4 regions of the Paenibacillus sp. Y412MC10 genome follow, and region 2 is predicted to be linked to each of the others. Evidence: riboswitches for the same ligand, from Rfam matches in the RefSeq annotation. Region 2 holds a riboswitch; each other region holds the start of a gene.
What was found. A riboswitch is a leader RNA that binds a small molecule or an ion and turns the genes downstream of it on or off. The one in region 2 is predicted to bind thiamine pyrophosphate.
Positions count from the first base shown of each region.

Region 1: it holds a riboswitch for thiamine pyrophosphate, as region 2 does, so the genes downstream of both, GYMC10_RS26720 (ECF transporter S component) here and tenA (thiaminase II) in region 2, are expected to answer to the same signal.
Region 3: it holds a riboswitch for thiamine pyrophosphate, as region 2 does, so the genes downstream of both, GYMC10_RS21270 (YkoF family thiamine/hydroxymethylpyrimidine-binding protein) here and tenA (thiaminase II) in region 2, are expected to answer to the same signal.
Region 4: it holds a riboswitch for thiamine pyrophosphate, as region 2 does, so the genes downstream of both, GYMC10_RS03070 (ABC transporter substrate-binding protein) here and tenA (thiaminase II) in region 2, are expected to answer to the same signal.

Region 1 covers NC_013406.1:6,080,209-6,087,607, reverse strand. Annotated here, with positions in the region: gene GYMC10_RS26745 (PLP-dependent aminotransferase family protein) at 1-700, shown strand, start outside; gene GYMC10_RS26740 (helix-turn-helix domain-containing protein) at 760-1,545, shown strand; gene GYMC10_RS26730 (oxidoreductase) at 2,229-3,134, shown strand; gene asd (archaetidylserine decarboxylase) at 3,198-4,001, opposite strand; TPP riboswitch at 4,167-4,279, shown strand; gene GYMC10_RS26720 (ECF transporter S component) at 4,371-5,000, shown strand; gene GYMC10_RS26715 (ABC transporter ATP-binding protein) at 4,993-6,669, shown strand; gene GYMC10_RS26710 (energy-coupling factor transporter transmembrane component T family protein) at 6,666-7,399, shown strand, end outside.
Region 2 covers NC_013406.1:1,338,100-1,345,498, reverse strand. Annotated here, with positions in the region: gene thiE (thiamine phosphate synthase) at 1-558, opposite strand, end outside; gene thiD (bifunctional hydroxymethylpyrimidine kinase/phosphomethylpyrimidine kinase) at 555-1,562, opposite strand; gene thiM (hydroxyethylthiazole kinase) at 1,559-2,401, opposite strand; gene tenA (thiaminase II) at 2,460-3,146, opposite strand; TPP riboswitch at 3,288-3,391, opposite strand; gene GYMC10_RS05660 (VOC family protein) at 3,655-4,155, shown strand; gene GYMC10_RS05650 (ABC transporter substrate-binding protein) at 5,278-6,303, opposite strand; gene GYMC10_RS05645 (FecCD family ABC transporter permease) at 6,501-7,399, shown strand, end outside.
Region 3 covers NC_013406.1:4,893,246-4,900,644, forward strand. Annotated here, with positions in the region: gene GYMC10_RS21250 (ABC transporter ATP-binding protein) at 1-365, opposite strand, end outside; gene GYMC10_RS21255 (iron chelate uptake ABC transporter family permease subunit) at 362-1,309, opposite strand; gene GYMC10_RS21260 (ABC transporter permease) at 1,299-2,252, opposite strand; gene GYMC10_RS21265 (nitroreductase family protein) at 2,775-3,377, shown strand; TPP riboswitch at 3,560-3,662, shown strand; gene GYMC10_RS21270 (YkoF family thiamine/hydroxymethylpyrimidine-binding protein) at 3,748-4,350, shown strand; gene GYMC10_RS31985 (hypothetical protein) at 4,424-4,519, opposite strand; gene GYMC10_RS21275 (nucleotidyltransferase domain-containing protein) at 4,636-5,334, opposite strand; gene GYMC10_RS21280 (class I SAM-dependent methyltransferase) at 5,477-6,199, shown strand; gene GYMC10_RS21285 (methyl-accepting chemotaxis protein) at 6,383-7,399, shown strand, end outside.
Region 4 covers NC_013406.1:721,274-728,672, forward strand. Annotated here, with positions in the region: gene GYMC10_RS03060 (ABC transporter permease) at 1-711, opposite strand, end outside; gene GYMC10_RS03065 (MTH1187 family thiamine-binding protein) at 708-1,001, opposite strand; gene GYMC10_RS03070 (ABC transporter substrate-binding protein) at 1,089-2,120, opposite strand; TPP riboswitch at 2,242-2,351, opposite strand; gene GYMC10_RS03075 (VOC family protein) at 2,526-2,909, opposite strand; gene GYMC10_RS03080 (GGDEF domain-containing protein) at 3,168-4,703, shown strand; gene GYMC10_RS03085 (EAL domain-containing protein) at 4,909-5,955, shown strand; gene GYMC10_RS03090 (glycoside hydrolase family 65 protein) at 6,188-7,399, opposite strand, start outside.

The sequences.
Region 1 (7,399 bases), 2.4 Mb from region 2:
CGGCCTGCTTGTCGTAAGCCCCAGCCGTCAATACCCGACCGGCGCGGTGCTGCCGCTGGAGCGAAGAAGGGCGCTGCTGAATTGGGCGCGAAGCCGCCAGGCCTTCATTATCGAGGATGATTACGACAGCGAATTCCGCTGGGGCGGCAAGCCGATCGAACCTCTGAAAATGCTGGACGACGAGGGGCGCGTCATCTTTGTCGGTTCATTCTCCAAAACGATGTTCACCGGCCTCCGCATCGGTTATGCCGTGCTTCCCCCGAGCCTGGTTGAGGCGGTCGTTCAGGCCAAGGCTCTGTACGAGCCGATCTCGCCAGCCGTATTGGAGCAGCGTGCCTTGGCCCGCTTTATTGTAAGGGGAGGTTACGGGCGGCATCTCAGAAGAATGACCCGGCTGTACGGCGCGCGGTATGAGGCGCTTCGCCATGGGATGGAAACCCACGCCTCGGGCTTGTTTCGCCTTCACCCCGGCGATGCCGGCCTGCACGTTTACGCGAACTGGCTGCGCTCCGCGGAAGAGTACGCCCTGTTCCAGGAGGCTGCCCGCAAGCGCGGCGTCATGTTTCGGGATGCGGCGGCCTATCATCGTACGCCCGGGCCGCCTGCCGCCTGCTTCGGCTTCTCGCATCTCGGCATATCCAGCATCGAAGAAGGGGTTGCCCGGATGGCGCAGGCATGGCGGGACATGCAAAAAACATAAAAAACGGGTATGATGGGAAAGAGGTCAATTTTTGAATGAGATGAGGGGGTTATGACGAGATGCTGAATGCATCGCCGTCTTCGTTTATAATCATGCCTGCGCTTGCCAAAATCGTTTGCGAGCCGGGCTGGAAATGGCAAAAACGCGAAAGGCCCATGCAGAACTACGATTTGTTCTATGTATGGAGCGGCGAAGGCACGGTCGAGCTAAATGACGAGCCCTTTACCGTGGGAAAGGGAAGCTGCTTCCTGTTCCGACCCGGAGATCATACGAGCGCGACGCACAATCCGCAGAAGCCGCTCGTATTGACATATATCCATTTTGACGTGACCGACCCGGTCGAAGAGATTCCGGCATCTTATCGCAAGCTGACGGAAACGATGGATTTCGAATATTTGCTTGCACGCTATGTGCGTTTGTATCTGGACAAGCCCTATGGTTCACTGGAAGAGGGCCAGCTCATTCTGAAGCAGCTGATGATTCATCTGCTGCGCTCGGATCTGGATGCTCCGGTGGTCAAAAAAGCAAGCAATCAGCTGTCCGAGGCGATCCATGAAATCGCGAATTACGTCCGCCAGCACCCGGGGGTTCCCCATCGGGTCGAGGATTTGGCGGCCAGAGCGGGGTTGTCTCCCCGCTACTTCTCGATCAAGTTCAAGGAGCTGATCGGCACGCCGGTGCAATCCTATATCATTCAGATGCGGATCGAGCGGGCGCAGCATCTGCTGCTGCATCAAGGGATGAACGTAACGGAAGTGGCCGACGCGCTGGGTTATCGGGATATTTTCTTCTTCAGCCGACAATTTAAGCAGTATACGGGCAAGAGCCCATCCGAAATTCGGTGATTCCCCGCCCTTCCATAACTTACCTGCTTGGTGGAAGGGGCCTATGGGTTTCATAGCAAGCGATTTAGGGTAAAAACGACGTACAGTTTCATTTTAAGATATCAGAAAGTATAAATTCGAAGCATGAGCCTTCCTGATATCGCAAGAAAAACTTCCGCTAAATGCGGTCTGTCTTCTATGCGAGTACGTCGATAGACGTTTTTCTTATGAAGGGGGGAGAGGGGAATGAGCCCAAGAAGACGGGTGCGTGGACGTTTCTTCAGTCGTGGCGGCTGCGGTATTTTCAGAAATCGCTTGCGCCGCATGAAGACAACGAATCCGAATCATCAGGACGTTTGGTTTTAAAGGACCTTGGCCTACATACGGGTGATGTTGAATCCCGTTATCATATACGCATTTCGCTGGAAACACGCAAAAGGGAGCTGACAAGCTCCCTTTTTTTCGATATGTTTTGGAGTCCCCGCAAAGTATTTGGAATAAGCATCGAAGCATAGGCTCCGCTTTGTGGGGCTATTTAGTGGGTGCCTATACGGACAGGGAGTTTGTCTGATTACGTTGTAAAGGGATGCAGCTGCGATAGACTCTGTTGACATTGCAAACATTTGATATATTGGGAATATACATAAAACGCTTAAGAGCAGAGCTCGAAAAAGTAAGGGATTAGGCATTTGGATAAAGGAAGGATGTTGGCATGTGAGAGGAATAACGGCATCGACGGAGCCGGCGGTGATCCGGTGGTAACGGCGGGAGCAGGGAAGGTTGCGCTGGTCACGGGCGCGTCAAGCGGGTTCGGACTGCTGATCAGTCTGGAGCTGGCAAAAGCAGGTTATGACGTGGCCGCGGGTCTTCGCAGACCTGAGGCGGCAGCAGAGCTGTTGGCTCAGGCTGAACAAGCAGATGTTACCGGGCGTATTCACATCTTCCGATTGGATATAAGTGCCGAGGAGCAGGTCAAGGCTGCTGCTTCGGCGCTGGAGCAGAAGTTCGGCCGCTTGGACGTGCTGGTGAACAACGCCGGCGAGGCGGTGGGCGGCATGGTGGAGGAAGTGCCGCTGGGGGGCTGGCGAAAGCAGATGGAGACGAATTTCATCGGGACCGTATCGGTGACGCAGCATATGCTCCCGCTGCTGCGCAAGACCGGACGGTCTAAAATCATTCTCATGAGCAGCATTAGCGGCAGGGTCGGCTTTCCGGGTTATGGTCCCTATGCCGCTTCCAAATTTGCGCTGGAGGGGTTCGGCGAGAGCCTGTCCATGGAGTTGATGCCCTTTGGGATCGACGTCGTGCTGGTCCAGCCCGGTGCCTACGGCACGCCGATCTGGAACAAGAGTTTTGGGGAGCTGGCGGTCAAGGAAGGATCACCCTACAGCGATCTGCTGAAGGGCGTGCTGGACTATTCCGAGCGGACGGCCAAGGAAAGCGGGGATCCGCAGGAGGTAGCCCGTCTTGTGGCAAGCATATCGTCCATGACCAAACCGAGGTTCCGCTATACGCTGCCCCGAGGCACGCGGCTGACCGCGCGGATCAAGGGACTGCTGCCAGATCGGCTGTTTCAGCGGATCATTTACCGGCTGCTGAGCAGGCGGTAATCCTTCATCCGTCGAATGTTTCATGGACTTAGCTTAAAGCGCATGCTTGGAAGCTGAAAGGAATTACCCTTTTCGGGCTGTGGAAGGGTGCAGCAAACCGAGCAGTTCTCCCATCTTCACCTTGGAGCCCGGTTCCAAGTCACCGCGGGGTGTAAACGTGCCGTTCTCCGTCAAGAGCACGACGGTAGAGCCGAATTCAAAGTACGCAAGTTCGTCGCCAATGTCGTATTTCTTCACGCTCTCGTCGGCATAACGGATGCTGCTTACGTTCATGGCTCCGACCTTCACGACCGCAACTTCGCCGAATTCATGGGCAATATAGGTAATGAGGCGCTCGTTGCGGCTGAGCACGTTCCGGATATGGGTCATCGCAAAATCGTTCACGGGGTATACCCGGCCCTTCAAATGCTCGCTTTCCGCTTGAATGCCGGTTACCGGGGAATGTATGCGATGATAGTCGGTGGGGCTTAAATACAATACGAATGCATAACCGTTGATATAATTCTCCATTCTCGGTGACTTGGCGAGCAGCTCGCTCAGGGTATAATCCTGTCCCTTGACGCTGAGGATGGTGCCGGCGTTGACGGCGCACATCGCCGAAATCGTGGCATCGACGGGGCTTACCATGGCATCGGCGGTGTCGTCTATGGCGCGGAGGCCTATTTTTAACCGGCGGGAAAAGAATTCGTTCAGCGAACGGTATTCGTGGATCTCCTTCTCCGCTTCATGCGCCGGGATTTGGTAGATTCGTATAAATGCAGGTATTAGATGACGGCTCAGCCGGCTGTGGGAACAATGCCCCATGATGCGGGACAGCCACTTGCGGGAGGACAGCTCGGTCATCAGACGCAGCAATTGTTTAGCCATGTCATTCTCCTTTGTGCATAGGTGTCGGCAATAAAACGTTGGTGGAAAAGCCAATCACTCTGATATTGACATAGAATGAGCCGGAAATCAATAAATAGCCATTTTTGAAAAAAGGTTCTTGCTAATTGGGGAACGAATGTGTATTTTAAGATTAACATGAAACCGAATAGGGAATACGGGGGCTTGAGTGAATCAGGCTGAGATTGCAGCTGCTATCCGCTGTTGACCGTTAATCTGAACTGGGTAATGCCAGCGTAGAGAATATCCGACCCTGCCTACATAGGGCCTATTTTTCCGTCTGCGCGTTTTTCCAGACGGTTTTTTGTTGTGTTTATACAAAAAAAGCGGTGGAGAGGGGAATGTGTTGTTATGGGAACGTCTGTGCAAGAGAAATTGGGGGTACAGCCTAGAAAAGGGCTGCGATTAAGCGATATTTTGGTGACGGTGCTGGTATCGCTGGTGCTTGGCGTCATTTATCACTTCTGGGGATCGGTTTACAATCTGCTGAAACCGCTGTTCTTCGAAGCGGATGAACTGTTATACGGCATGTGGTTCGCAGCGGCCACGCTCGCTTACCTGCTGATCCGCAAGCCGGGAGTGGCCATCATCGCGGAGGTGGCGGCGGCCCACGTGGAAGTGCTGTTCGGGAGCGGCTGGGGACTGACGCTGCTGCTGTACGGTCTCATTCAAGGGCTGGGCGCGGAATTGGTATTCGCGGCGTTCCGTTACCGGAGCACCTCGGCGTGGACGGTGGCGATTGCCGGGGCCGGCGCGGCGGTCGGCTCGATGGTGATGGACTTCTATTACAGTTATACCGATGATCTTCAGACCTGGATGTTCCTTGCCAAGTATGGCATGCGGATTCTCAGCGGCGCCGTCATTGCCGGCTTGCTCATGCTGCTGCTGGCCAAAGCGTTGGACCGTACGGGCGTCACATCCCTGCTGCGCCCTGCGTCCAAGAAGGATTATGAAGCACTGGATGATCCGCGCCATGTCTAAAACCGCCGCCCGCTTGGTTTCGTCTTCAACCGCCGAGGCGGTTACGGAGCAGGCCGTGCATGTGGAGGGATTGCGCCTGAAGTATCCGGGCGAGGAGCGTTTGATGTTTAAGGACTTGTCCTTCTCGGCTGCCCGCGGGGAAAAGGTGCTGCTGCTCGGTCCGAGCGGCTGCGGCAAATCTACGCTGCTTCAGGTGCTTAGCGGGATGATTCCCCGCGCCACGGAGGTGCCGATGAAATGCGAAGCCCAGCTGGTGCCTCGCTCTTGGGGATATGTATTCCAAGATCCGGATACCCAGTTCTGCATGCCGTACGTGGATGAAGAGCTGGCCTTCGTGCTGGAGAACCTCAGCGTTCCCCGCGACGAGATGAAGGAGCGAATGCAAGCCGTCCTGCATGAGGTTGGGCTTGACCTTCAGGAGCTGCATATGCCGATCGGTCATCTGTCGCAGGGGATGAAGCAGAGGCTTGCGCTGGCTTCGGCCCTTCTGCTGGAGCCGGAGGTGCTGTTCCTCGATGAGCCGTCCGCCCTGCTCGACCCGGAAGGCAGGGAGCAAATCTGGTCAGCGGTGAAGGCCGTATCGGAAGGGCGTACGCTGATTATCGTGGAGCACCGGATTGAAGAAATGGCCCAATACGTGGACCGCGTGGTGCTGTTCACCCCGGATGGCGCCATTCTGGGCGATGGTCCGCCGGCAGCGATATTCGCCGAGTATGCGCGCGAGCTTCAGGCGTATGGCATCTGGTATCCCGGCGTATGGGAGGATTATGCGGAGTCTCGGGTAGGACGGGAGCTGTTTGCTCCGGTAGACGCGCCAGGCGATGAGCTGGGAAGTCTCATACCTGAGGCAGACTCAACGTATGCCCACCTTGGGGAGCCTGTCATTCGGTTAGATGATTTCCGGGGACTGCGATGGGAGAAACCGGTCGTCTCTCTTCCTTCGGCTGAGGTATACCCCGGAGATTTCATTGCGGTGATCGGGCCGAACGGCGCAGGCAAAAGCTCGCTGCTGCTCAGTTTGATGGGGCTCCTGCGCGCCGAAGGGACCTATGTGCTCTGCGGGGAGGAGGTCATCCAGGGCAAGCGCAGGAAAGTGCGGAAGAAGAGAGAGCGGCAGCTGCGCCAAATCGGATTCGTGTTTCAGAATCCGGAGCTTCAGTTTCTGACGGAACGTATCGGCGATGAGGTGATGTACTCGCTGCTGGTGGACCAAATGCCGCCGGATGAAGCGAAGGCACGGGCCGACCGCTGCCTGGAACGCTTTGGGCTGGACGGCATGGATAACAGGCACCCGTACCAGCTGTCGACAGGCCAGAAGCGCCGGCTGAGCGTTGCCACGGCCATGGCAAGGCAGCCGGCCGTCCTGCTCCTGGATGAACCGACCTTCGGACAGGATGCGCGGAACACGTTCGCGATTCTGGAGATGTGCGAACGGCTGCGCCGCTCCGGAACCGCCATTCTCATGGTGACCCATGAAATGGAGATCGCGCAGCGGGCGGCCACGCACATCTGGGAGATTCGGGAAGGGCGGTTGACGTCAAGTTTGCCTTCCCCGCGCTGGTGTAGCGGGACCGAATCCGGACGGGAGACGGGCAAAGCGAATCACGCCGATGCGTTGCGGGATACGCTGGCTGCATCCGGTCATCTCCATACGGGGGTGAACGCATGAATATATGGAATCCTGTGCGGATCACTTGGCTGCACCGGGCGAATCCGGTGGTGAAGCTGGGACTGATCTGTGCGCTGTTTTTTATGACGGTGCTGACCCATGATCTTGATTTTGTCATGTATCAGGCCTTTATCTTTATGATTTGCCTCGTGGTGCTCAGCGGGGTGAAGCCGTGGAAGATGCTGCTGTTTTTCATTCCGTTCCTGCTTGCCTTTATATCGTCAGCCTCTTCCATGATGCTGTTCGGTAAGGGGGAGACGATCTGGTGGGAATGGGGATTGTTCCGGGTATCGGAAGAAAGCTTCTATCGGGGGCTGCATCTGGGCTTTAAGGGGATTGCCTTTGCATCGGAGGGACTGCTGCTCGTGACGACAACGTCCTCGGTGGATCTGTTCTACAGCCTGATGCAGAAGCTGAGGCTGGCGCCGAAGTATGCATACAGCTTCATGGCTTCGATCCGGCTGCTGCCGATGGTCTGGGAGGAATATGTGATCCGCCGCCAGGCCTTGAAGGTACGGGGAGTCCGCCCGATTCGGGGAGTTCGCGGCATGGTGAACCGTGCAGGCATGTATGTGGTGCCGCTCCTGGCGCAAAGCATCCGCCGGGCACACCGGGTGGCTGCGGCGATGGAGGCGAAGCAATTTGACGGGGAACGGGCGAAGGCCCGAACGTATTATTACCCGTCACGATATTCCCGCTACGATCTTCTGGTCGTCGGTTTACTGGCATC
Region 2 (7,399 bases):
AATCACTTCCTCCACGCGCTCCACGGTAATCCCGCCAATCCCAACGATCGGCAGATGGATTCCAGCTTCGCGAAGCTCACGGAAAATTGCTGGGCCTTGCGCAGTTCTGGCATCATCCTTCGAGCGGGTCGGATAGATCGGCCCGATCCCAAGATAATCGGCGCCGTGGAGAATCGCGCGCCGCGCTTCTTCCACCGTGTGGGCGGAAACACCGAGAATCCGGTTGCCGATCCGCTCGCGGACGGAAGCCGCGGATTCGTCGTCCTGGCCGACGTGCACGCCGTCGGCGTCCAGCTTCAGTGCCAACTCCACATCGTCATTGACGATGAAGGGCACGCCTGCTAGGTGGCACTCGGCCTGGATACGGCGGGCCAGCCGAATCATCGGCTCCCCGGCGAGTGCTGCTTGCCCCTTCTCACGAAACTGGACCATGGTTGCGCCTCCAGCCAGTGCTTCCTGCACGACCAAGCTTGGCTCGACGCTGCAGTTCACGCTGCCAAGCACGAGGTACATCCGCAGATGCCGTCTCATGATCTCGGGTGCCACTCTGCCCGTCATCGCAGCACCGCCTGACGGCGGCGATTGTATGCCCAATGATTGGTCGGGCCCTGTCCCTGCCCCAGGTTCAATCCGTCCTCAATGGCCGCTTGGATAAATAAGCGCCCGCTCTGAATCGCATCGTATGCGCTCAAGCCTTGAGCAAGGCCTGCGGTAATGGCCGCAGAGAAAGTACAGCCGGTACCGTGCGTATGAACGGTATGAATTCGTTTGCCATATAACTCTGTGAAGGCCATGCCATCGTATACGAGGTCGATGACCGGAGGACTTTCGGGATTACCGTCATCGTTGGAAAAGAGCGAACGGCCCCCACTATACTCCCCAGCAGGCATGGCAGTGCTCGTTTGACCGTGCGTCCTATCGGACTGAGGCATTTCTTCCTGCTGCATATCCGCCGCTATAGCTGGTTCCCTGCCTCTTTCGTGATCTGTGCCTTCACCGTTACCAAGCATTCCCTCGTCATGACCGCCTTTGATCACTACGATCCTGGGCCCCAGATCATGAATACGCCTCGCCGCTTCGTTGCGATCGTTCATCGTGCGGATACGCATCCCCGCCAATACTTCGGCCTCCGGTATATTGGGGGTGACAATCAACGCCAGCGGCAGCAAATCTTCTCTTAAAGCCTGCACCGCTTCGCTTTGCAGCAGCTCCGCCCCGCCCTTGGCGATCATCACGGGATCGACAACGACCTTCCCCCAGCCGAATGCCCGAATCCGGTCAGCAACCAGCCGAATGATCTCGGCGTTGAACAGCATGCCCGTCTTCAATGCATCTACTCCGAGGTCCGAGCCAACCGCTTCAATCTGCTCCGCAGTTGCTTCGGGCGGCAGCGGATATACGCCGTGAACCCCCATGGTATTCTGCACCGTAATCGCGGTAATCGCCGACATGCCGTACACGCCGAGCTCCTGGAAGGTTTTCAGATCGGCCTGAATGCCGGCGCCGCCGCCGCTGTCAGACCCGGCAATCGTCAGGGCACGGGGTATGCGAGCCTCGCTCATCGTGTGCCTCCGGCAGCCGCCGCTCCCGCTTCCAGTACAGCGGCATACCCTTCCAGCGATCCTGGATGAAGCTTCGCCAGCTCGTCCAGGAAAGCGATCTGGAAGCTTCCCGGTCCCAGATCTGCCGTTCGCTCAGCAGCTTTCGCCGCCGCGGCCCCATAGAAGGCCAGACCCGCCGTACCTGCAAGCAGCAGGTTCGCTTCCACCGCGGCAAAGGCACCCAGCACCGAGGTCAGCAGGCAGCCTGCGCCGGTCACCTTCGTAAGCAGCGCATCCCCTCCGGCAATGATGCGCACTTCCGTTCCATCGGTAATCACGTCCTCTTCACCGGTAATGGCCACGATCGTGCCTAACTCGCGCGCAGCCCGCACGGCCAGCTCGGCATGATTGCTGCCTGCGCTATTGCCTGCGTCTACGCCCTTGATCTCGCGGACCTCCCCGATAAGGTGAGCGATTTCAGCCGCATTTCCGCGCACGAGCGAAACCTTCACCTCGCTTAGGATCCGCAGCGCCGACTCCGTCCGAAAACGGGTCGCTCCCGCGCCGACCGGGTCCAGCAGCACCGGCACGCCATGGGCGTTCGCCGATTGTCCCGCGATCATCATCGCATCCACCAGCTCGCGGTTCAGCGTGCCGATGTTCAATACGAGCGCGCCCGCGATAGCGGCCATATCCGCCACTTCCTCCGGCGAGTAAGCCATGACCGGCGACGCGCCCAGCGCGTACAAGCCGTTAGCCGAAAAATTCGTAACCACCACGTTCGTCATATTGTGAACGAGAGGGCTCGTCTGCTGTACCTTCGTTAAAAGCACCGAAACCTCTTTTTCCCATGAATGCATTTATATCAGCCTCTCTTCGCTATAATGGAATTCCATTTATGCTTGTGAACATCGCTCTTTACAGCACGGCAGCCTCCAGCTGCACCGGCCACTCCTCCTGCTTATAAGCCATGTCCCAGAACAGATACTCCAGCTGGCAGCTCAGCATGAAATGCTCCCTCATCCGTTCCCGCTCGGCTGACGTCGCACGCTCCGCCCATGCATCGACACGGCCGCGGAATTTGGCTGTCGCGTCTTCCCCCCGGTTTCCGTAGAAAGAAATCCAGTCGTAAAACGGATGGGAGGCATCCGGCTTCACCTCATTCAGCAGCTTGCGGCCAATCTCCAGATACGTCCATGGGCATGGCAGCAGCACGGCCATAATCTCGCCCAAACTACCCTCATGCGCCACCGTCAGCATATGACGGATGTAATGATGCGCGGACGGAGCCAGCGGATATCCTTGAAGCTCTTCATAGGTCACCCCGGCGGCTGCGCAAAAATTCTGATGTGGGTGCACCTCGCTGTGCAGAATGAATGAAATCTGTTCGTTAAAGGTCGCGATCTCTTCCCGGCTGGTCGATTTGGATATGGCAATTCCGTAAATCCGCATGTAGGCATTCAAATACTCAAAATCCTGCTTCACATAGTGAATCAGCTGCTCCCGCTCCAGATTCCCCTCGGCAATGCCTTTTACGAAAGGATGATCGAAGATTGCTTGAAAAATGCCTCCCGCCTGCTGACGGAGCTCTTGCGTGAAACTCATGTTTGTCCCCACCTCCAACATATTGAAGAGCAGGAAGTCCGTAAGACACGACTTTTCAGACAACGCTAAAAAGCCGCCCCGAAAACTGGAGCGGCTTCGTCAACAAGCCCGGGTGCGCCAAAAAAACGCACCGAGACCTCATATTCGAAGGCTCCACTTTCCTACGCTAGTACGAACTAGATCAGGTTCAAAGGGTCCAAGATACGCTCTTGTCTCAGCCGCCAACGGCTCCCCTAGTGGACTTCCTATTCTTTTGTCTAATACTGTACATAGGTTTGGGGGTGGTGTCAAACGTTAACAGTTTGTGGACGGAACCTCAAGCTCGAACCTTCCTCCGACCGCGTGATTGTGACGATGTACGGTGGCGGCTGTCTTTTCGCAAGATAAAAACGCAGGCTACCCCAAACTCATACCGGAAACACTGACGCTCGGCTGTCATATATGCCCCCGCATAATGAGTGCATAAGCGCAATTCAAATAAATGAAGTTTAAAGGAGCGAGCGTATTTATGACGAACCAACCGAAAGCGGTTAAACCCATTCCGGATGGCTACACCTCCGTGACGCCGTGGATCATCTCAAGAAACTCCGCAGCGCTGATCGATTTCCTCAAACAAGCATTCCGAGCCGAAGAGCTTGCCCGCGTCTATGTTGGCGATGGTGTCATCGGCCATGCCGAGGTCCGAATCGGAGATGCCGTCGTCATGATGTTTGATGCAAAGCCGGAATGGCCGGATAGCCCGGCATACCTCCGTTTGTATGTTGAGGATTGCGATGACGTGTATCGGCAAGCGCTGGCCGCAGGAGCGGTCTCGGTGACGGAGCCAACGACCTTGTTCTTCGGCGATCGGGTGGGACGGGTACGGGACCCGTTCGGCAACTTATGGTGGGTACAGACACGAATGGAGGACCTCACTCCGGTGGAAATGGAACAGCGTGCCCAAGACCCGGAATACATCCAAGCGATGACCTATGTTGCAGGGGCGGAGATCGTGGTGAAGATGTCGTAAAAAGTTACCGTGAAGCGAGCGTTATCACAGGGAGGACATGGGTGGATTCGGTGTCCCAAGGGTATGCATGGATGGCTGCCGACCAAAACAACTTAGAACAGCATAACTTAGAGTAGCTATGGGTTAGAGGTAGAAACCTGGGGGACACAAAGTAGTATATAGTAGGTGCTATTACTGGTCTTGGTGCTACTACTGGTCTTGTGCGACTACTGGTCTTGGGGCGACCGCTCGAGGACAAACGGACTGAGGATACGTTATTTAGCTGAAAAGACGTAATTTTTGATGGCTAACGGACACCAGATACGTTACTTGTAGAGTATGATGGCAAAAGGACAGTTTATTGCGGTAATAAGGGATCCTGTGTCCGTTAGATCTAAAAATCGAGGGCGAATCAGGAGATTAAGGGAACTGGTGTCCGTTAACGAGTGCCTTGGTGACTGGCTGGTATTGATGCTATTACTGGTCTTGTGCGACTACTGGTCTTGGGGCGACTACGGTATTGATGCTACTTCTGATCTTGGTGCTACTTCTGATCTTGATGCTATTATTCGTCTTAGTGTGACTACTGGTATTGATGCTACTACTGGTCTTGTGCGACTACTGGTCTTGGGGCGACCGCTCAAGGACAAGCGGACTGAGGATACGTTATTTAGCTGAATAGGCGTAATTTTTGATGGCTAACGGACACCAGATACGTTAATCATAGAATCTGATCGCAAATAGGCTCCTTATTGAGGTAATAGGGGATCCTGTGTCCGTTAGATCTGAGAATCGGGGATTAATCAGGGAAATAAGGGAAATAAGGGAACTGGTGTCCGTTAACAGGTCATGGTTAGCGGCATGATGCCCGGAGTTGGTTAAGCTGTACTGGCGAGCAATGTGACATGCAGCTGCATACCGGCGGTACTTCGATGTTGCGGTTCTGGCGACGTTGCGATGCCGGCGACGCGCGATGCTGCCGACGCGCGATGCTGCCGACGCGCGATGCTGCCGACGCGCGATGTTAAAAAAGGAGGCACCCTCGCAAGATCTCAGATCTTGCGAGGGTGCCTCCTTTATCCACTTGTTCCTAGCATCTTCCGCTATACGATGATACTAGCCTTCAGCATCCGTCTTCATTCCTTACTGAATGCCGTAAAACTCCTGCAGCTGGTCGATCATCAGGTTGGCCGCCAGGATGCCGCCCGCCGTATTCCAGATCGCGTCATCCACTTTGTGGGCTTGACCGTTCTTCACAACGTTCAGGTTCTTCCACAGCGGATCGTTGATCCATTCCTGCTCGGTCTGGTTGGCGCCGCCGTCCCCTGTCTCATAAGTGAAGTAGAACAGTCTGTCGGCTTCCACCTCAGGCAGACGTTCCTTCGTGATCTCGTCCACGAAATCGTCCTTGGCGTTCTTGGTCATGTCGTTGCGGGCGATGCCGATTTTATCGAAAATAACGCCCGAGAACGTATTGGTGTGGTACACCCGGGTCTTGCCTGCCATGAAACGAACAACGGAGACGGTTTCGTCAAGCTTGCTGCCGGCCTTCTCTTTAAACTCCTGGATCCGCTTGTCGTAGGCAGCCAAAAGTTCTTCGCCTTCCGACACTTTGTTCAGCGCCTTGGCATACAATTCAAAATTGTTCTGCCACTCGCCGCGAAGATCCTCGGCAAAAACAGTCGGCGCGATCGCCTTCAATTGCTCGTATACTTTCTCCTGACGCATCTTGTTGCCGATGATTAGGTCAGGCTGCAGACCGGCGATCAGCTCGATGTTCGGCTGGCTCTCTTCCCCGACAACGGTAACGCCTTCCATCTGGTCTTTAATATGCGGATACCATGGATCGCCCGTCCAGGATCTAACGGCACCTACTGGCTTCACGCCCAAGGCCAGAAGCGCCTCGGTTCCTTCGTTCGTGAGGACGACGACCTTTTGAGGCGTTCCTTTGATCGTTTCCGTCCCCATGGCATGCGTAACTTCATACGATTCGCCGCCGGCAGCAGCGCCGCTGTTGCCCTCTGCTGTATTCGTCGTGTCGCCGCCCGCGTTGCTTGTCCCTTCTTGCGCCGGGCTTGCTCCGCACCCCGCAAGAATCACGATCATGATCAGAGCCAGCAAGCTAAACTTGAGGCCTCTTGTCCGTTTCTTAGCCATTCCTGTTCCCATTCCTATCTAAATCCCCCTTGTGTCATATCGCTCTATTTGAAAACCATTATCAATCACTGATTCAAAACTATAAAGGGTTTCGTGAAAAATATCAATATATTTGTGAGAATGATTATCAATCTCATTGACAGATAACGTCCCTTCACCTAAAATTCATATGAACTTAATTATTCATGGACTTAAGAAAGTGAGCATATATGCGCGTATTCGGACTATTGATATCGCTATTGGCGCTGGCCGCTGCCGTCATGGGCAGCATCGCATTCGGAGTAACGAACATCCCTCTTCATCAGATATGGGAATCGTTCACTCACTTTAACGGAAGCAACGAACATCTGATCATTCTCACGGCAAGGCTTCCTCGAGCGCTCATTGCCGTTGCCGTGGGGGCATGCCTTGCGGTTGCGGGTGCGCTCATGCAGGTCATCACGCGCAATCCGATTGCATCGCCGAGCACGCTGGGCGTGAACTCCGGCGCGGCTTTCTTCATTATTCTGGCATCGGGCTGGCTGGGCATTGGCGGACTCCAGTCCCTTACCTGGGTCGCGTTAATCGGAGCTGCCGTCAGCGGCGGTATCGTATTCTTCCTCGGCAGCATCGGCAGGGACGGCATGACGCCGGTCAAAATCACCTTGGCAGGAGCTTCCATGGCCGCTTTCTTCCACTCCCTGACCCAAGGATTAATGCTCTCCGACGGCAAAATGTTTGATCAGGTGCTGGTATGGCTGGTCGGTTCGGTAGCCGGACGCGATTTGAACCAGCTAACCGCCGTATGGCCGTACATGGCCGTTGGCATGCTGGCTGCGCTGCTGCTGGGACGGCATCTGAACGCCCTCTCCATGGGAGACGACATCGCCCAGAGCCTCGGGCAAAAAACCGCACTCATCAAGCTGTTAGCTGCTGCAGCCGTCATCCTGCTGGCCGGCGGCTCCGTAGCGGCGGCGGGACCCATCGCATTCGTAGGGATCATCATCCCTCATATCGTTCGGTATTTAATAGGAAATGATTATCGGTGGATACTACCTTACAGTGCGGTGTTTGGCGCACTCCTGCTGGTGACGGCCGATCTCGGCTCCAGATACATTGCCATGCCGAA
Region 3 (7,399 bases), 3.6 Mb from region 2:
TAGGAGATGGCTTCATCCACGAACTTCTCGTCTTCCGCGTTCAATCGGCCTTGGGAGTATGGAAAACGCCCGAAGGATACAAGCTCGCGCACCGTCAGGCGGAGGCTGATATGGTTCGATTGCTTCAGGATCGAAACCTTCTTCGCCAGGTCCCCGCTTTTCCATTGGCTCACCTCTTTGCCGTCCACCGTAATTAGACCGCTGTCCTTGCCCGTTAGTCTGCTAATCATGGACAGCAAAGTACTCTTACCGGCGCCGTTCGGGCCGATAAAGGACGTAATTTGACCTTTCGGGATCGTAACCGACACGTTATCAACGACTTTTTTGCCGCCATAGACTTTCGATACGTTCGTAACCTGGATCATGCTTTCCTCTCCTTTAGTAGCAGGTATATGAAGTAAACGCCGCCGATGAAGTTGATGATGACGCTTAGCGTAGTAGAGAACGTAAACACCCGCTCTACCACCAGTTGACCGCCCACCAAGGCGATAATGCTAATCAGAATGGACGCCGTGATTAAGTGTGAATGCCGGTATGTTTTCATGAATTCATAAGCGACGTTGACCACAAGCAGTCCAAGGAACGTGATCGGTCCTACCAATGCGGTGGCCACCGAAATGAGAACCGCGACAACGATCAGAAGCCTCTTCACAACGTAATCATAGTTTACGCCAAGGTTGATCGCCTGATCACGACCCAGCGACAGCACGTTCAAGTACTTGGCAAACCGGCCAAAATACAGCAGGGTCAGCGCAACGACAATGGCGGACAGGATGAGCAGCTCGGTCTTCACATTGTTAAAGCTGGCAAACATCTTGTCGGACACGTACTGGAACTCGTTCGGATCGATCAGCACTTCCATAAAGGAAGACATGCTGGAGAACAGGGTTCCAAAGATCATGCCGATCAGCAGCAGGAAGTAAATATTGTTTCCTTCCCTCTGAAACAAAATCTTATATAGGATCCCGGCAAACAGGATCATCGCGCCGACATTGATCAAAAAGTTAACATTGCTGCCCAGTTTATACAGCGTGAAGGAGCCGAAGACAAAGATCACGGTCGTCTGGATCAGGATATACAAGGAATCCAATCCCATCACGCTTGGCGTCAGTATCCGGTTATTCGTGACCGTTTGAAACACCGTGGTAGACAGAGCGATCGCCCCGCCGGTCAGAATAATGGCAAGAACCTTCTTGATTCGTCTTGGAAGGGCGTAATCCCAATTGCCGCCAAGATCAATGAACAGAAAGACTGCCACCAGGATGATTGCCGCCGCGGCCAACAGGCCGAGTTTGGCTTTATAAGTCATAAGCCTTTCTCCTCATCAGTAAGAAAATGAATATACCGCTTCCGAGTACGCCCACGGTCAGACTAATCGGAATTTCGTAGGGATAAATGATGATCCGGCCAAGGATGTCACAGAACAGTACGAACCCGGCCCCCAGCAACGCGGTATGCGAAAGGCTTTTTTTCAAGTGGTCCCCTAAGTACAGACTGACAATATTAGGTATGATCAGACCAAGGAACGGAATCACGCCGACGGTCAGCACAACGGAAGCCGTAACCAGCGCAACGATGACCAATCCCAGGTTCACGACTCGCCGATAATGAAGTCCCAGGTTGGTTGCGAATTCCTCTCCCATTCCGGCTACCGTAAACTTGTTGGCAAACAGGTAAGCCAGAATCACAAGCGGGATACTGAGATACAGCATTTCATATTGGCCCTTCATGATCATGGAGAAATCGCCCTGCAGCCAAGCCGACATATTCTGTATAAGATCATATTTGTAGGCAAAGAAGGTCGCGACCGAGCTGACGATATTACCGAACATAAGCCCTACCAGCGGGATGAAGATCGCGTCCTTGAACTTGATCCGATCCAGTATCTTCATGAAGATAAAGGTTCCTGCCAGCGCGAATACGAATGCCACGAGCATTTTGATAAGCGGGCCGCTTGTCGTAAAGACGAGCATGGCAACCAAGATCCCCAATCTGGCGGAGTCCATGGTGCCCGCCGTCGTCGGCGATACGAACTTGTTGCGGCTGAGCTGCTGCATGATCAATCCACAGATACTCATGCTGACACCCGCCAAGATGAGGCTGACAAGCCGTGGAATCCGGCTTACAAGCATAATATGCTGTTGTTGTTCTGTCATCGAGAACAGTTCCAGTGGCGAGATATCTTTAACTCCAATAAATAACGAGATTATGGAGAGTACCACAACGGCTGCGAATAAGTATCTAATCTTCATGGCTCTTCCTTCTATGCGTATGTCTGTCGAAACTCCGGCAGTCAGCAATTCCCCAACCATTCTCATTGAGATTGATTATCAATTGCGTTCTGATATGGATTATATCATTCTCATTCTCAGTCGACAAGTATAATTGAGAATGAAAATCATTTAATTGGTTCATCCAAGTATCATTTGTTCATGATTTGTTCATAATAAGGAGTTTCGCAGAGATAAACTTTATATCACCGAGGCTGAGCCGCTTGGATTCGCGGTTCCCGAAATACATAAGTATGTAGAAGCTGATTTAATTCTCAGTAACCGGGTATAAAAAATATAAATTAACTTTCCTTCGAAGCGTTGACATTCCCTCTAAGTTATATTAATATGCTAACATAATTATTATTTCTAACTAAACGTAAGTTAATGTGGAATGATAATTCAACGACAGCAATTCAACTCAACATGCATATTTGCTTGAATTAAAGGACATCTTTGTTATCAGGCTTATGCAAACATGATTACATCAGGAGGTTTTTTTCAATGTCTAAAGATTTTTCAGCAGCACTTAAGCATCGCCGTTCCCATTATGCCATCAGCAAAGACCCGGTCATTTCCGACGAACGCATCCAGGAGATTGTTAACGAAGCCGTTAAATATACTCCGTCTTCTTTCAACTCCCAAAGCGCACGCGTCGTTGTACTGCTTGGCGAACAGCATGACAAACTGTGGAACCTGACCGAAGGCATCCTGAAAGAGGTTGTCGGAGACGAAGAGGCTTTCAAATCCACAGCTGAAAAAATGGGCGCATTCCGCGCTGGATACGGCACTGTTCTCTTCTTCGAGGACAATAACGTAGTTGCCGACCTGCAGCAAAAGTTCGCGCTGTATGCCGACAATTTCCCGGTTTGGTCGAACCAATCCAACGGCATGCTGCAATTCGTGGTATGGACGTCCCTCGAGGCAGAAGGCCTGGGCGCATCCCTCCAGCATTACAACCCGTTGATCGACGAGAAAGTGAAGTCCGAATGGAACATTCCGGAAAACTGGAAGCTGATCGCTCAAATGCCTTTCGGCAAACCGGTTGCAGATCCGGGCGAAAAAGAATTTGCGCCGCTTGAAGATCGCGTGAAGGTATACAAGTAAGCCATAGCTGGCCTAAGCCGCCTACCCAAGCCCTGAGGATTGGAATAGGCGGCTTTTTTATGGTGCCCTGCCATTGAAAACCTGCCGGCAAAGCGATACAATAACACAGGAAGCAGGCCTTTCGCCTTCTGATCTTCAGAAGTTCTTGGAGCCGGCTTGATACCAACTGCATATTTGATGTTTGGCTGTACTAGGGGTGCCATGTGCTGAGAGACGGCGGACCGCCGTTAACCCTTATCACCCGATCTAGATCATACTAGCGTGGGGAAGTGTAGCATTTATGTTTATTTCTTTGCGTAGGCATAACTGCACTTCTTCATGGGGTGCGGTTTTTTTGCGTGGACTTATACAATGGGGAGGAATAAAAATTATGAATGAGCTTGTATGCGGAACGAGCCGGATCGTGGGATGCCGGTTCTCGGTATTTCCCATGACGGATCGGTTCGTGGAAGTGATCACGGAGGCGCTTCGTTCCGTGGATTCGGAAAAGGTCTGGATCCAAACGGATGATGTGAGCACTTGTATTCGCGGACGTGCGGAGCATGTGTTTGATGTGACGAGAGCAGTATTCGCTCATGCCGCGGCTAGCGGCGTGCACACTGTGTTTAACGGTACTTATTCTATCGGCTGCCCAGGCGATACGGATGCCGATGCGTATATGAATGAGGATTCGACCCGCTTAAACCACGATATCGGGGAACACGCCGATATCGAAACGGCCTGCCAATTCGCGCTTTACCCGATGGGTAGCGCCAATTACATGGATGTCATTTACGCAGAAGTGGATCGTGCGAAGGCAGCGGGCACATTCGGTGAAAGCGTTCATTACGCCAGCCGATTGGACGGGGCGTTGTCCCGGGTGTTCGGATCACTCGAAGACGCGTTCCAACATGCGATTCAATCCGACAGCAGCCATCTGGTCATGACCGCGGTGGTTTCGGCCCACAGCCCATCCCCCAAAGCCAAAGCTTAAGGTCCTTTCCAACAGATAAAGGCCCGGCACGCGCCGGGCCTTTATCAATTGCAGGCAAGAATTTTGAAGGTGTTTAAACCCAAGCACTCAAGATGATTACGAGCAGGATAAAGAGAACCAATATAGTTCCTACTGAATTGCCCCATGCGCCGCCGTATGCTCCGCTCATGAAGATCCCTCCTGGATTTAAAAGAATGACGTGAGTTAATCACGTTATTATCTTATTGCTTATGGCGGGCGAGCGTCACGGCTAATGTCCCCCCTCTTTTTTTATGCAGGGCTTATTTATTCCTCATAACCGACCAGCAGCCTGCCTCCGTACGGGCTGAGCGCTTCCTCCGTCAATGTAATAAGGTCCGCAGGATCGTCCTCCCGATAAATCGCCAGAAGCGCTGCCTCCAGTCGATCCCCCAAGGCTGGGCTATAGCGGTTGAACAAACGGAACAGCATCTTTCCTTCACCTGTCCACTCCCGGTTTGCCCTCAGCACGAATTCGCATAGAGTCGACGCTATTTTGTGTACAGTAAACCATTTTTCGCCTTCCCTGCGGGGACTTGTCAAGTCCAGCAAAAACTCGGTCAGGATGTAGCGGTATTCGGCAATATCGCTCGACGACAAGGGCATGGGGCCGTAATTCAAATCATTCCGGGCATCCGCCCGCACCTCTTCTCCCTCAGGCAACGAACGCAGCACCGTACCTTCGGCGACCATCCGCTGCAAAGACGGATTCGCCGCCAGCACTCCCTCGTCGAAATATTCGCGATAGGAGGATAAGGACAATATGAATATTTCCGCGATCCAGCCATGCGCCTCGATCGTCTTCCTGCTGAAGTCATATCCGTCCCGTTCAATGATGATGATGTCCAGATCGGAATGTTCATTATATTCACCACTGCTCGCGCTGCCGCCAAGTACGGCAAGCAAGCAGTGGGGATAATTTCGTTGCATGACGCGTATCGCTGCCTCCATCGGTTCCAGTCTCATGGCCGTTTCCTCCAGTAATTCTCTCATCCGCCACAAAAAAGGGCTCAAAATATTAAATTCAACAAAAACCCCAAACGTACCTGAATCATATGGTAAATAAACGATTACCCGCATTGACGATAAGGAAGAAGGGATAGATGAGATGAATTACATTCACATGCTCTCCAGATTAGGCATGGGCAGTGCCCACCCGGGAGGATTCGAGGCGACCCTCAGAATGCTGAAGAATTATCCCATTCAACCGGGCAGCCGCATTTTGGAGGTAGGGTGCGGAACCGGCAGAACCGCCTGCCATCTTTCGGAGATGGGTTATCAAGTGACCGCCATTGACCTGAACGAAAATATGATCAAAAAAGCCCGCGCAAGAGCCGAAGCCATGGGTATGGACGTGGAGTTCCTGCAGGCGGATGTATGCGCATTGCCTTTCGAGGACAACCGGTTTGATCTGATCATGGCCGAATCCGTCACCGTATTTACGGATACCTCGAAATCGCTGCCCGAATATTACCGCGTTCTGGATCGCGGAGGCGTCCTGCTGGACAGGGAACTGCTTCTGGATAAGCCGATGCCGGAGCCGAAGCTTAAGGAGCTGCTCGAATTCTTCGGCATTCCTAATCTGATGATGAGGGAAGAATGGGCGGGGGCCCTTTTGTCTTGCGGTTTTAAGCAGGCTGAATTTTTGGAGTACAACCACTTCAACGAGCAATTAAAGGAAGAGCAAACCCGTCATCTGGATGCGTTTGAGCAGCGCGATAAAGGACTCCTGTTCGATGCTGCGCTCTGGGAAACGCTGTTCAAGCATGACCGCATGATTCTGGATAATACGGATTATCTCGCTTCCGCCTTATTTCGTGCCGTGAAATAATCCGGCTTCATCTCTATGCATCAAGAGGGGATCTGCATATGGCTATGCTTCCCCTCACTCCCATCACACTCAGTTCTTTCGACCTAATTCAACACTTTTTGTCAATTCGTTATATCTAGTTTAGCCCGTCGATGCTATAATCATGGTAAATATATCCTATGTTGTTGAGGAGGACTCATTCTTATGGCATGGTTCAACAGACTCCCTATGTCTCAAAAAATCACCGCAGCCTGTTATCTTATTGCCGCTTTGTTTGCGGTACCCATGCTGCTTGCGTTTATTCTGATGGGTAAAGCAATCATTGGCGTGGTCATCGTCGTGGTACTAACCGGGCTTACTTTTCCTCTGTCTCGCCTCATTGAGAAAACGCTTACGAACTCCTTCGCGGAAATCTCCAGCGTTTCCGCCAAAATCGCCAAAGGCGACTTCACCTTCCAGGTGGAGGAGGTTGGAGGCATGAACGATCTGAGCAGAACCTTCAACAGCATGGTGGACAAGCTTCGCAAAATATTGCAGGAAACCTCGGATATCACCCGTCAGGTGATGACGTCAAGCTCAAGCATCTCGATCAAAAACCAGGAGCTTATTCAAGTGATGAATCAAGTCTCCCTTTCCTCCAACGAGCTGGCCGTCGGCGCCAACGAAATTTCGGAAGACGTATCCGAAATGACGCATTCCATCCGTGAGATCGAAGAGAAGGTCAGCAATTATACGCATTCGACCCAGGAAATGAATACCCGCTCGATCGAAACGCTGGGACTGGTTGAACAAGGAAGGGATTCCGTGGCCAAGCAGTCTGCAGGAATGCAGCGAAACATTGAGGCGACGGCCAAGGTTTCGGAATCCATCGATGCGCTGGCCCAAAGCGCCAGGGGAATCACGAAGATTACGGAGACGATCTCCGAGCTCGCCGATCAGACCAACCTGTTGTCTCTGAACGCATCCATCGAAGCGGCCAGAGCTGGCGAGCATGGCGCAGGCTTTGCCGTTGTCGCCCAGGAGGTTCGTAAACTGGCCGAAGAGTCCACGTCTTCAACCCGGGAAGTATTCAATCTCGTTCGGAGCATCGAATCGGACATCAAACACGCGTCCCAAAACATCAAAATCAATGAGGAGGTCGTTAGGCAGCAGACCGAAATGATCCGCGAAGCAGAGCTTGTGTTTATGGAGATCGTAAACAGCGTGCAGTATATTTCGGAA
Region 4 (7,399 bases), 620 kb from region 2:
CATCAGCAGGCTGAGCAGGACGATGATCAGAATGGCAACAAACACCCGGTCCGTGCGGTAGCCGGATTTTTGCAGCATCATATAGTAGCCGATGCCCCGGTCCGAGCCGATCCATTCCCCGATCACGGCCCCCATGACCGAATAGGTGGCCGCGATGCGGATCCCTGAGAAGATGGAGGGGAGCGCATGCGGCAGCTCCAGCTTGGTGAAGATCTGCCATGAAGTGGCTCCCGCCATCTGCATGTAATTCATCATGGTGCGGTCGGTACGCGCCAGTCCGTCCAGGGCGGCAACGGCTACGGGGAAGAAGCAGACCAGGGTAATCACGATAACCTTGGGCAGCATGCCGAAGCCGAACCAAATCATGAGGAGCGGGGCGAGAGCGATCGTCGGCACGTTCTGGCTAAGAATAAGAAGCGGATAAAGGGCGGTTTTGAGAAAAGGCACCAGATGCAGGGCCAACGAGATGACAAGGCCGATCGCCGTACCGATCATAAATCCGACCAGGGTTAATTGCAGCGTGGCCAGCGTATGCTGAAAAAGGCCGGAGGCGCCGGTGGCGCCGGTGGCGGCTTCATGCCCGATGGCCGTCGGCGCTGGCAAAATATACGGCTCTATATCGAATACCGATACCGCGGCCTGCCATACCGTCAAAAAGAAAAGGACCGCCGCAGCGGGCGGCCAAACGGAGCTCCACCAGCCTTTTCTCATGGACGGTATTTCTCAGTCAGCTTATCCATGCTGATGCCGCCCGGATGGTGCACGATTTTGACCTGGGATATGACGCTGGGACTTCCCGCTTTCACCAGCGCCTCATGCATGCGCTCAACGATCATCAGCAGCTCGGAAAGCTCTCCTTCCAAGGTGGTTTCGAGCGCATGGACCTCGTATTTCACGCCCGACTCTTGAATGACCCGAATCGCTTCATCCACATAAGGAATGCTGTCGCCTCCATCCGGCGTTCTGGGTATCACTTGTATGCTCAAGAGGGTGTTTGCCATCTAAACTCATCCTTTCATGCAAGCTATATTGTAATGGAAGAGAGCCAGCCTGCCGGACAGGCGTCTCTCTTCCTAATTAAATGCATCCTATGGTTTCTCCGGTAAAAATTCATTGGTGAAGGCGCTGTCCGCATCAAGCTCCTTCTCGAGCAGCTTGCGTTCAAACATCCAGTCTGCATACCCCGACCATACTTCGGCTTTCTGCTCGCCCCAGCGGGCAGCATCATCCTGATAGCGGGGACTCAGCCATTTCTGGCTGGCAAGAACCAGCTCGGCATCCAGTTCGGGAACGGCCTTCGTCAGCAGGGCAGCCGCATCCTCAGGATGTTGAATCGCATAGTCGTATCCTTTTGAGGTCGCCCGCATGAATGCTTTGACAAGCTCCGGGTCCTCCTGGATCAGCTTCTCGTTCGTTACGATCACCGGCGTGTAATAGTCAAGCTGCTCGGAGTAGTCCTTCACATAGATCATGTCAAGCGGCTCGTTCCGGAGCTCGGCTTCGATACCGGTCCAGGCATAGAAGATCCAGGCAAAATCAATATCGCGTTTGACGGCCGTAAAATAATCGGCATCGCCCATGTTAACCATATTTACTTTGCTGACATCGGCACCGTCGATCTCCATGATGGATTTCATGACGGCTTCCTCAACAGGCGAGCCCCAGCCGCCGTAGGATTTCCCTTCAAAATCGCCAGCCTTGACGATCCCCTTGTCCTTGGGGGCGGCAAAGCCGGATGTATTATGCTGAATAATCGCCGCAATGGAGACAAGCGGCAGGCCTTGGGTTCTGGCAAGCGTGACGCCTTCCTGGTAGCTGATGCCAAACGGCACCTTGCCGGATGCGACCAGCGTATCCGTTCCGCCCGCCCCCGGCTGGACGATCTGGACGTTAAGCCCTTCTTCCTCATAATACCCGAGCTCCTTGGCTGCATACAGTCCGGTGTGGTTTGTGTTGGCCGACCAATCGAGCATCAGCTGTACGTCGCGGAGCTTTTCGGCTGCCTGGCCGTCTGCGCCTTCGGTACCTGTATTTTCGTTCTGTCCGCCTGTACCGCATCCCGCCGCAACCATCAGCAGGGCGCAAGCGAGAAGCAGTGCCATCCATTTTCCCTTCTTCATCGTGTCTTCTCTCCTTTGAATTCTCTTTCTCTTTCTATGACCTCGTTAACTCCACAAAAAAAGCGCCCTGAATGATATCAGGACGCATGACGGCGTAAGTGTATACCACGGCAAATCATAGCTGCCGCAAACATGGACTTCCTACGCTGGCATTACCCAGATCAGGTGTAAGGGTCAGTATCATCGGATACACTCTCAGCCGGCCAAATTCCAGCTCCCCCGGGATTTATGAAGTTTCGGACGTTACATCCGTTATTATAGTCCTAACGCAAAGACCTGTCTAGTTCGGAAGGGATGCGAACGAGGCAGGTCTTCGTATTGGACATGGCTTGTGCGGTTGGAAGAATGAACCCCGTTAACCATTCACGGGATGAAGCATTTTGAAAGGAACCTGTTCGCCAGCGGTTAGCGCTGGAAGAACTCAATCCATTCTCCTTCGGGACCGTGGACGAAGAAATAGCGGTACCCGTTCGGAAGCGTTACGATTTCTTCGTCAAGATGAGGTACGGCCAGTCCCTGTACGCGCACATATTCCGCTTCGATGTTATCGGTGCTGACGGCGAAATGATGGACGGTGCCTTCTGCGGGAAGCGTGTCGCTGTAACCCTGGATAAGCTCGACTTCCGTTTCGTCGCTGCCGTTAAATCCGAGGAATGCCAGCTGGATGACGCCATTGGTATGGGTAAGGCGATCTTTCAGTTCAAGTCCGACGACGGTTGTGTAAAAAGCAATCGTGGCTTCAAGGTCCCGGACGACAATGCCGACATGATCCAATCGTTTCTGTGACAAGGCTAAACACCCTTTCCGATTCATATGAGATATGACTGAAATATTATCATATAATTCCTATACGTCAAGTGGGTCTTGAGGACGGAAAGCTTTTGGAGGGCGATGGTTTAATAGAGTAGAATCGATGGTCTTTCTTTCATTTCCTCATCTTTACTTTTAGGTGGGTAAAAAGTATCATGAGAACTATAACTATTAATTCAAAAGACCTAACAAACAAGCATTGAAGAAAGCTTGCCTTTTGGCCGAGGAGGAATGCTTATGAGTCCAACTCCAGCAGATCATCTGTGGATTCGACTCGCCATCATATATGCATTCATTCAGATAATGACCGTTCTGTGGATGCCTGATGCTTTATTGCTTCAGCGTGTTCTAGTCATTATGGCTTCCGCTGCCGCTTCCGTCTATTTACTACGGATCAGTCGGCATTACGAGCCGCATCTTCGAAGGTTTTGGCTTATCGTAAGTGCCGGGCTGATGGCGGATGCCTCGGCTCGAATCATCGATGCTTGTTATTTTTGGCTGGGGAAAGAGAGCGCTTCCCGGACAATTTTGACTCAATTATTCTGGGGATTCGAAATCATCCTGTTTGCAGGTTCCCTCATTTATTTGTTCCGGCACGTACAAGGTTCGTTTCGGGGAGTGCGGTTTATGCTGGATATCGTGATCGTTGGCATAACGGTCATGACGGTAGGCTGGGAATATTTCATCAAGCCCGAGCTTAACGGTTTGGCGAATGAAGCCTTGTGGGGAAAGCTGTGGGTTGACATGCTGTACCCGCTGTGCGCAACGGTGCTTATTTTCTTCACCCTGGTGTTGTATTTTAACACAGGGCAGCTAAGGAAACGGGCAGTCTTCCTGATATGCCTTGGCGGGAGCATGTACATTGCCGCCGATGTTCTGCATATGTATCTCGTCGATTATAAGGGTGTTGAAGTTCGTTCATACCTGTACCCACTGTATACGTTATCGGTATTCATCATTGGTTTGGCAGGAGGGCGGTCAGCTCCCGATGCCCGAAATCAATCGTTGGATGAGAGGGAGCCCCGTTCGTTCGGAAATCTGATCGTAAGATATCTGCTTCCTTACAGCGTGCTTGGCGGGATGTTTGCCCTTATGGTGCAGCGGTTCGGAGGATGGAACGGGCTTTTTACCGGCTTATCCCTCTGCGTCATCCTGATTCTGATCAGGCAGATCCTGATCCAGTTCGAGAATGACCGCTTGTTTGACCGGCTGCATCAAAGCTTGATGCAGAGCGAGACCTTGGCGCATCGCGACGATCTTACGGGACTCTATAACCGCCGCTACTTTAACGCGAGGCTGTCGAGCTCGCTGCAGGAGGCGGACCGTGCGGGTTCCCGCGTAGGGCTGCTATATATGGATATGAACCGTTTTAAACGAGTGAATGACCGCTACGGCCATCGTGCCGGCGATTTGCTGATTCGTAAGGTCGCGACCCGTCTTCAAACCCTTGAATCCAAAGGCGTTCTGGTTTCCCGTTTAGGAGGGGACGAATTTACGGTAGTGATTCATCCGGCCGGCGAGGATCAGGAACTGATCTGGATGGCGGAAGAGATCTGGACGATGCTGAGCGAGCCGTATGAGCTGGAAGGGCATGAGGTCCGAACCACGCCGAGCATCGGCATCGCGGTCTATCCGGATCATGCCAGGAACGACCAAGAGCTGATCGGTCGCGCGGATGCAGCGATGTATGCGGCGAAAGAGCGAAACGCCCGCTGGCATTTCGATGTGGAACGAACGATGCTGCTGCAGCTGTTGGATCAAAAAGTCGAATAGACAAAAGACTCTGGTATCGACAATGTGTTGTTAAGAGCAATATAAGTCGATTATTGTAGAATTTAGCGCAATCATTGCACGAATCTTGCGCATTTCTCGCAAAATAGGTCATAACTTCGATATAAAATCCATAAAATGCAAAGAAATCATATTCAAAATGCCGATAAGAAGCATAGTGAGAGCTAGCTTGCCAAGGAGGACGAACATGATTTGCGACAATTGCAGCACCTTTGAACCGATTGAGGACCAGGGGACCATTCATATGAAGCCTGCAAGTGGTGAGCTTATTCAATTGCTGGCAGTGAACGGCTACGCGGTACAAGAGAACAATGAGGGTTGTGCTGTGAACTACAAGGTACGAGCGGACCTGATCTCCATCATCGAGTGTCTGCAACCCCTTCCGCTGAAGATTCGTCAAGAGCTGTCCTTCTGTGTTACCCGTGGAGGAGCTCCGCAAATCCGGCATTCGTGGATCCCTATGCAGAAGTTCGAACTGCAGATGGAGCATTATGATATGGTGAATGTCATTTTACATAAGCAGTTTACGAGCTACATGCAGCCCATCGTGGATCCAAACGAGCAGATCGTGGCCTATGAATTTCTCCTTCGACCGGTAGAGTGGGGACTCCGGTTCCAGCCGTACGAGCTGTTTGAGACAGCCCGAAAAACCGGACTGCATTCATTCCTGGACCAGGCGGCACGAACCAGTGCGATTGAGACCAGTGCCGAGTGGCTTCCGATCGGCGTGAAGCGGTTCGTGAATTTCCTGCCGTCCTCGATATACGATGCGCAGATGTGTCTGAGCCACACCTTCAATACGATCGACAGGCTCCATCTGGATCCGAGGGATTTCGTATTCGAGGTGGTGGAAACCGAGAGAATCGACGATGTGAAGCATTTGCAGTCGATATTCGAGGTATATCGAAGCCACGGCATCTCGGTAGCCATGGATGACGTCGGCGCAGGTTATTCCACATTGGAGCAGATGATTAAGCTTAAGCCGGATTATGTGAAGATCGACCGGAGTCTTATCGACCATTGCGATCGAAATCCCGCCCAGCAGAAGCAGCTCGAAATGATCACGAACATGGCTCATGATTTCGGGGCCATGGTGCTTGCAGAAGGCATCGAGAGACGGGAGGAGTTTCATTTTTGCCGAGATATCGGGATCGAGCTTTCGCAGGGGTATTTGTTTGGGAAGCCAGCCGAGCGCCCTCCGCGTGATCCTCATACTCAACTGATCTATTCATAACATACATAATCGGCATTTCCCCCGCACGGAGGCGCAAAGCGATGGCATTTATCTGATCCCGGCTTATGGCTGAAACCGAACCTGCAGATGATGCCTGACATGGACGAAGACGGGTTCTTCAAGAATGAGCCATGATGTAGAGGAGCCCGTTTTCTGTAAAAACAAGAGCCCTGGAAGATTTTCCAGGGCTCTTGTTTTTGTATGGGCCGGCGCATTGAAGCTCCAGTGCCTTTTATCTTGCAGCCGTTACCTCTCCAAATCCGCTGATGGCGTATTCCTTGCCGTTCACGTTCAGGACAGCGGGCGTATCCGTTTCGTTTACGATGAGGGTTTCATGGCCTTTGACGTTAACCTTCAGGCGGGATCCGCGGAACATCACCTTGAAGGAGAAGGAGGACCAATGCCCCGGAATGAACGGGTTCAGATGCAATACGCCGTCCTTCACGCGCAGGCCGCCGAAGCCATGCACAACCGACATCCAGGTTCCTGCCATGCTGGTCGTATGACAGCCGTCCTCGGTATCGTTGTTGTAGTTGTCCAGATCCAGGCGGGCTGTACGAAGGTACATCTCGTACGCCTTTTCCTGGTACCCGAGCTCGCACGCGAGAATGGAGTGTACGCATGGCGAGAGGGAGGACTCGTGTACCGTGAACGGTTCATAGAAGTCGAAGTTGCGTTTTTTTGTAGCCAGATCGTACCGGTCGCCAAGGAAGAACAATCCTTGCAGCACGTCGGCCTGCTTAATGTACACCGAACGCAGAATGCGGTCCCAGGACCAGTTCTGGTTCAGCGGCAGGTGGGCAGGGTCCAATTCCTTCACCGGAACCAGCTCCTTGTTAAGGAAACCGTCCTGCTGCAGGAAGACGCCGAGTTCCTCGTCTACCGGGTAGTACATTTTGCTGATGATATCCTGCCATTTGGCCGTTTCGGCATCCTGCAGGGCAAGCTTCGCCGTAAGCTCGGCATAGCGGGAATTCTCATTCTCTTTCAAATACTCCAGCACGTCGAGCGTGTATTCCATCGTCCAGCTGGCAATGCGGTTGGTATACCAGTTGTTGTTGACGTTGTTCTCGTACTCGTTCGGGCCGGTAACGCCCAGCATCATATACTGGTCCTTCGCCGGCACGTAATTCACGCGCTCCTCCCAGAAACGGGAGATTTCCACGAGCACTTCCAGACCGTATTGGCCGAGGTAAGAGAAGTCGCCGGTATAATTGACATAGTTATAGATGGCATAGGCAATCGCGCCGTTACGGTGGATTTCTTCAAACGTAATCTCCCACTCGTTATGGCATTCCTCGCCGTTCATCGTCACCATAGGATAGAGCGCCCCTTTGGTGAAGCCGAGCTTTCTGGCATTTTCCTTCGCCTTTTCCAGGTGCTTATAACGATAGATCAGCAGGTTGCGCGAGATGCTGGCATCGGCGGTGCTCAGATAGAACGG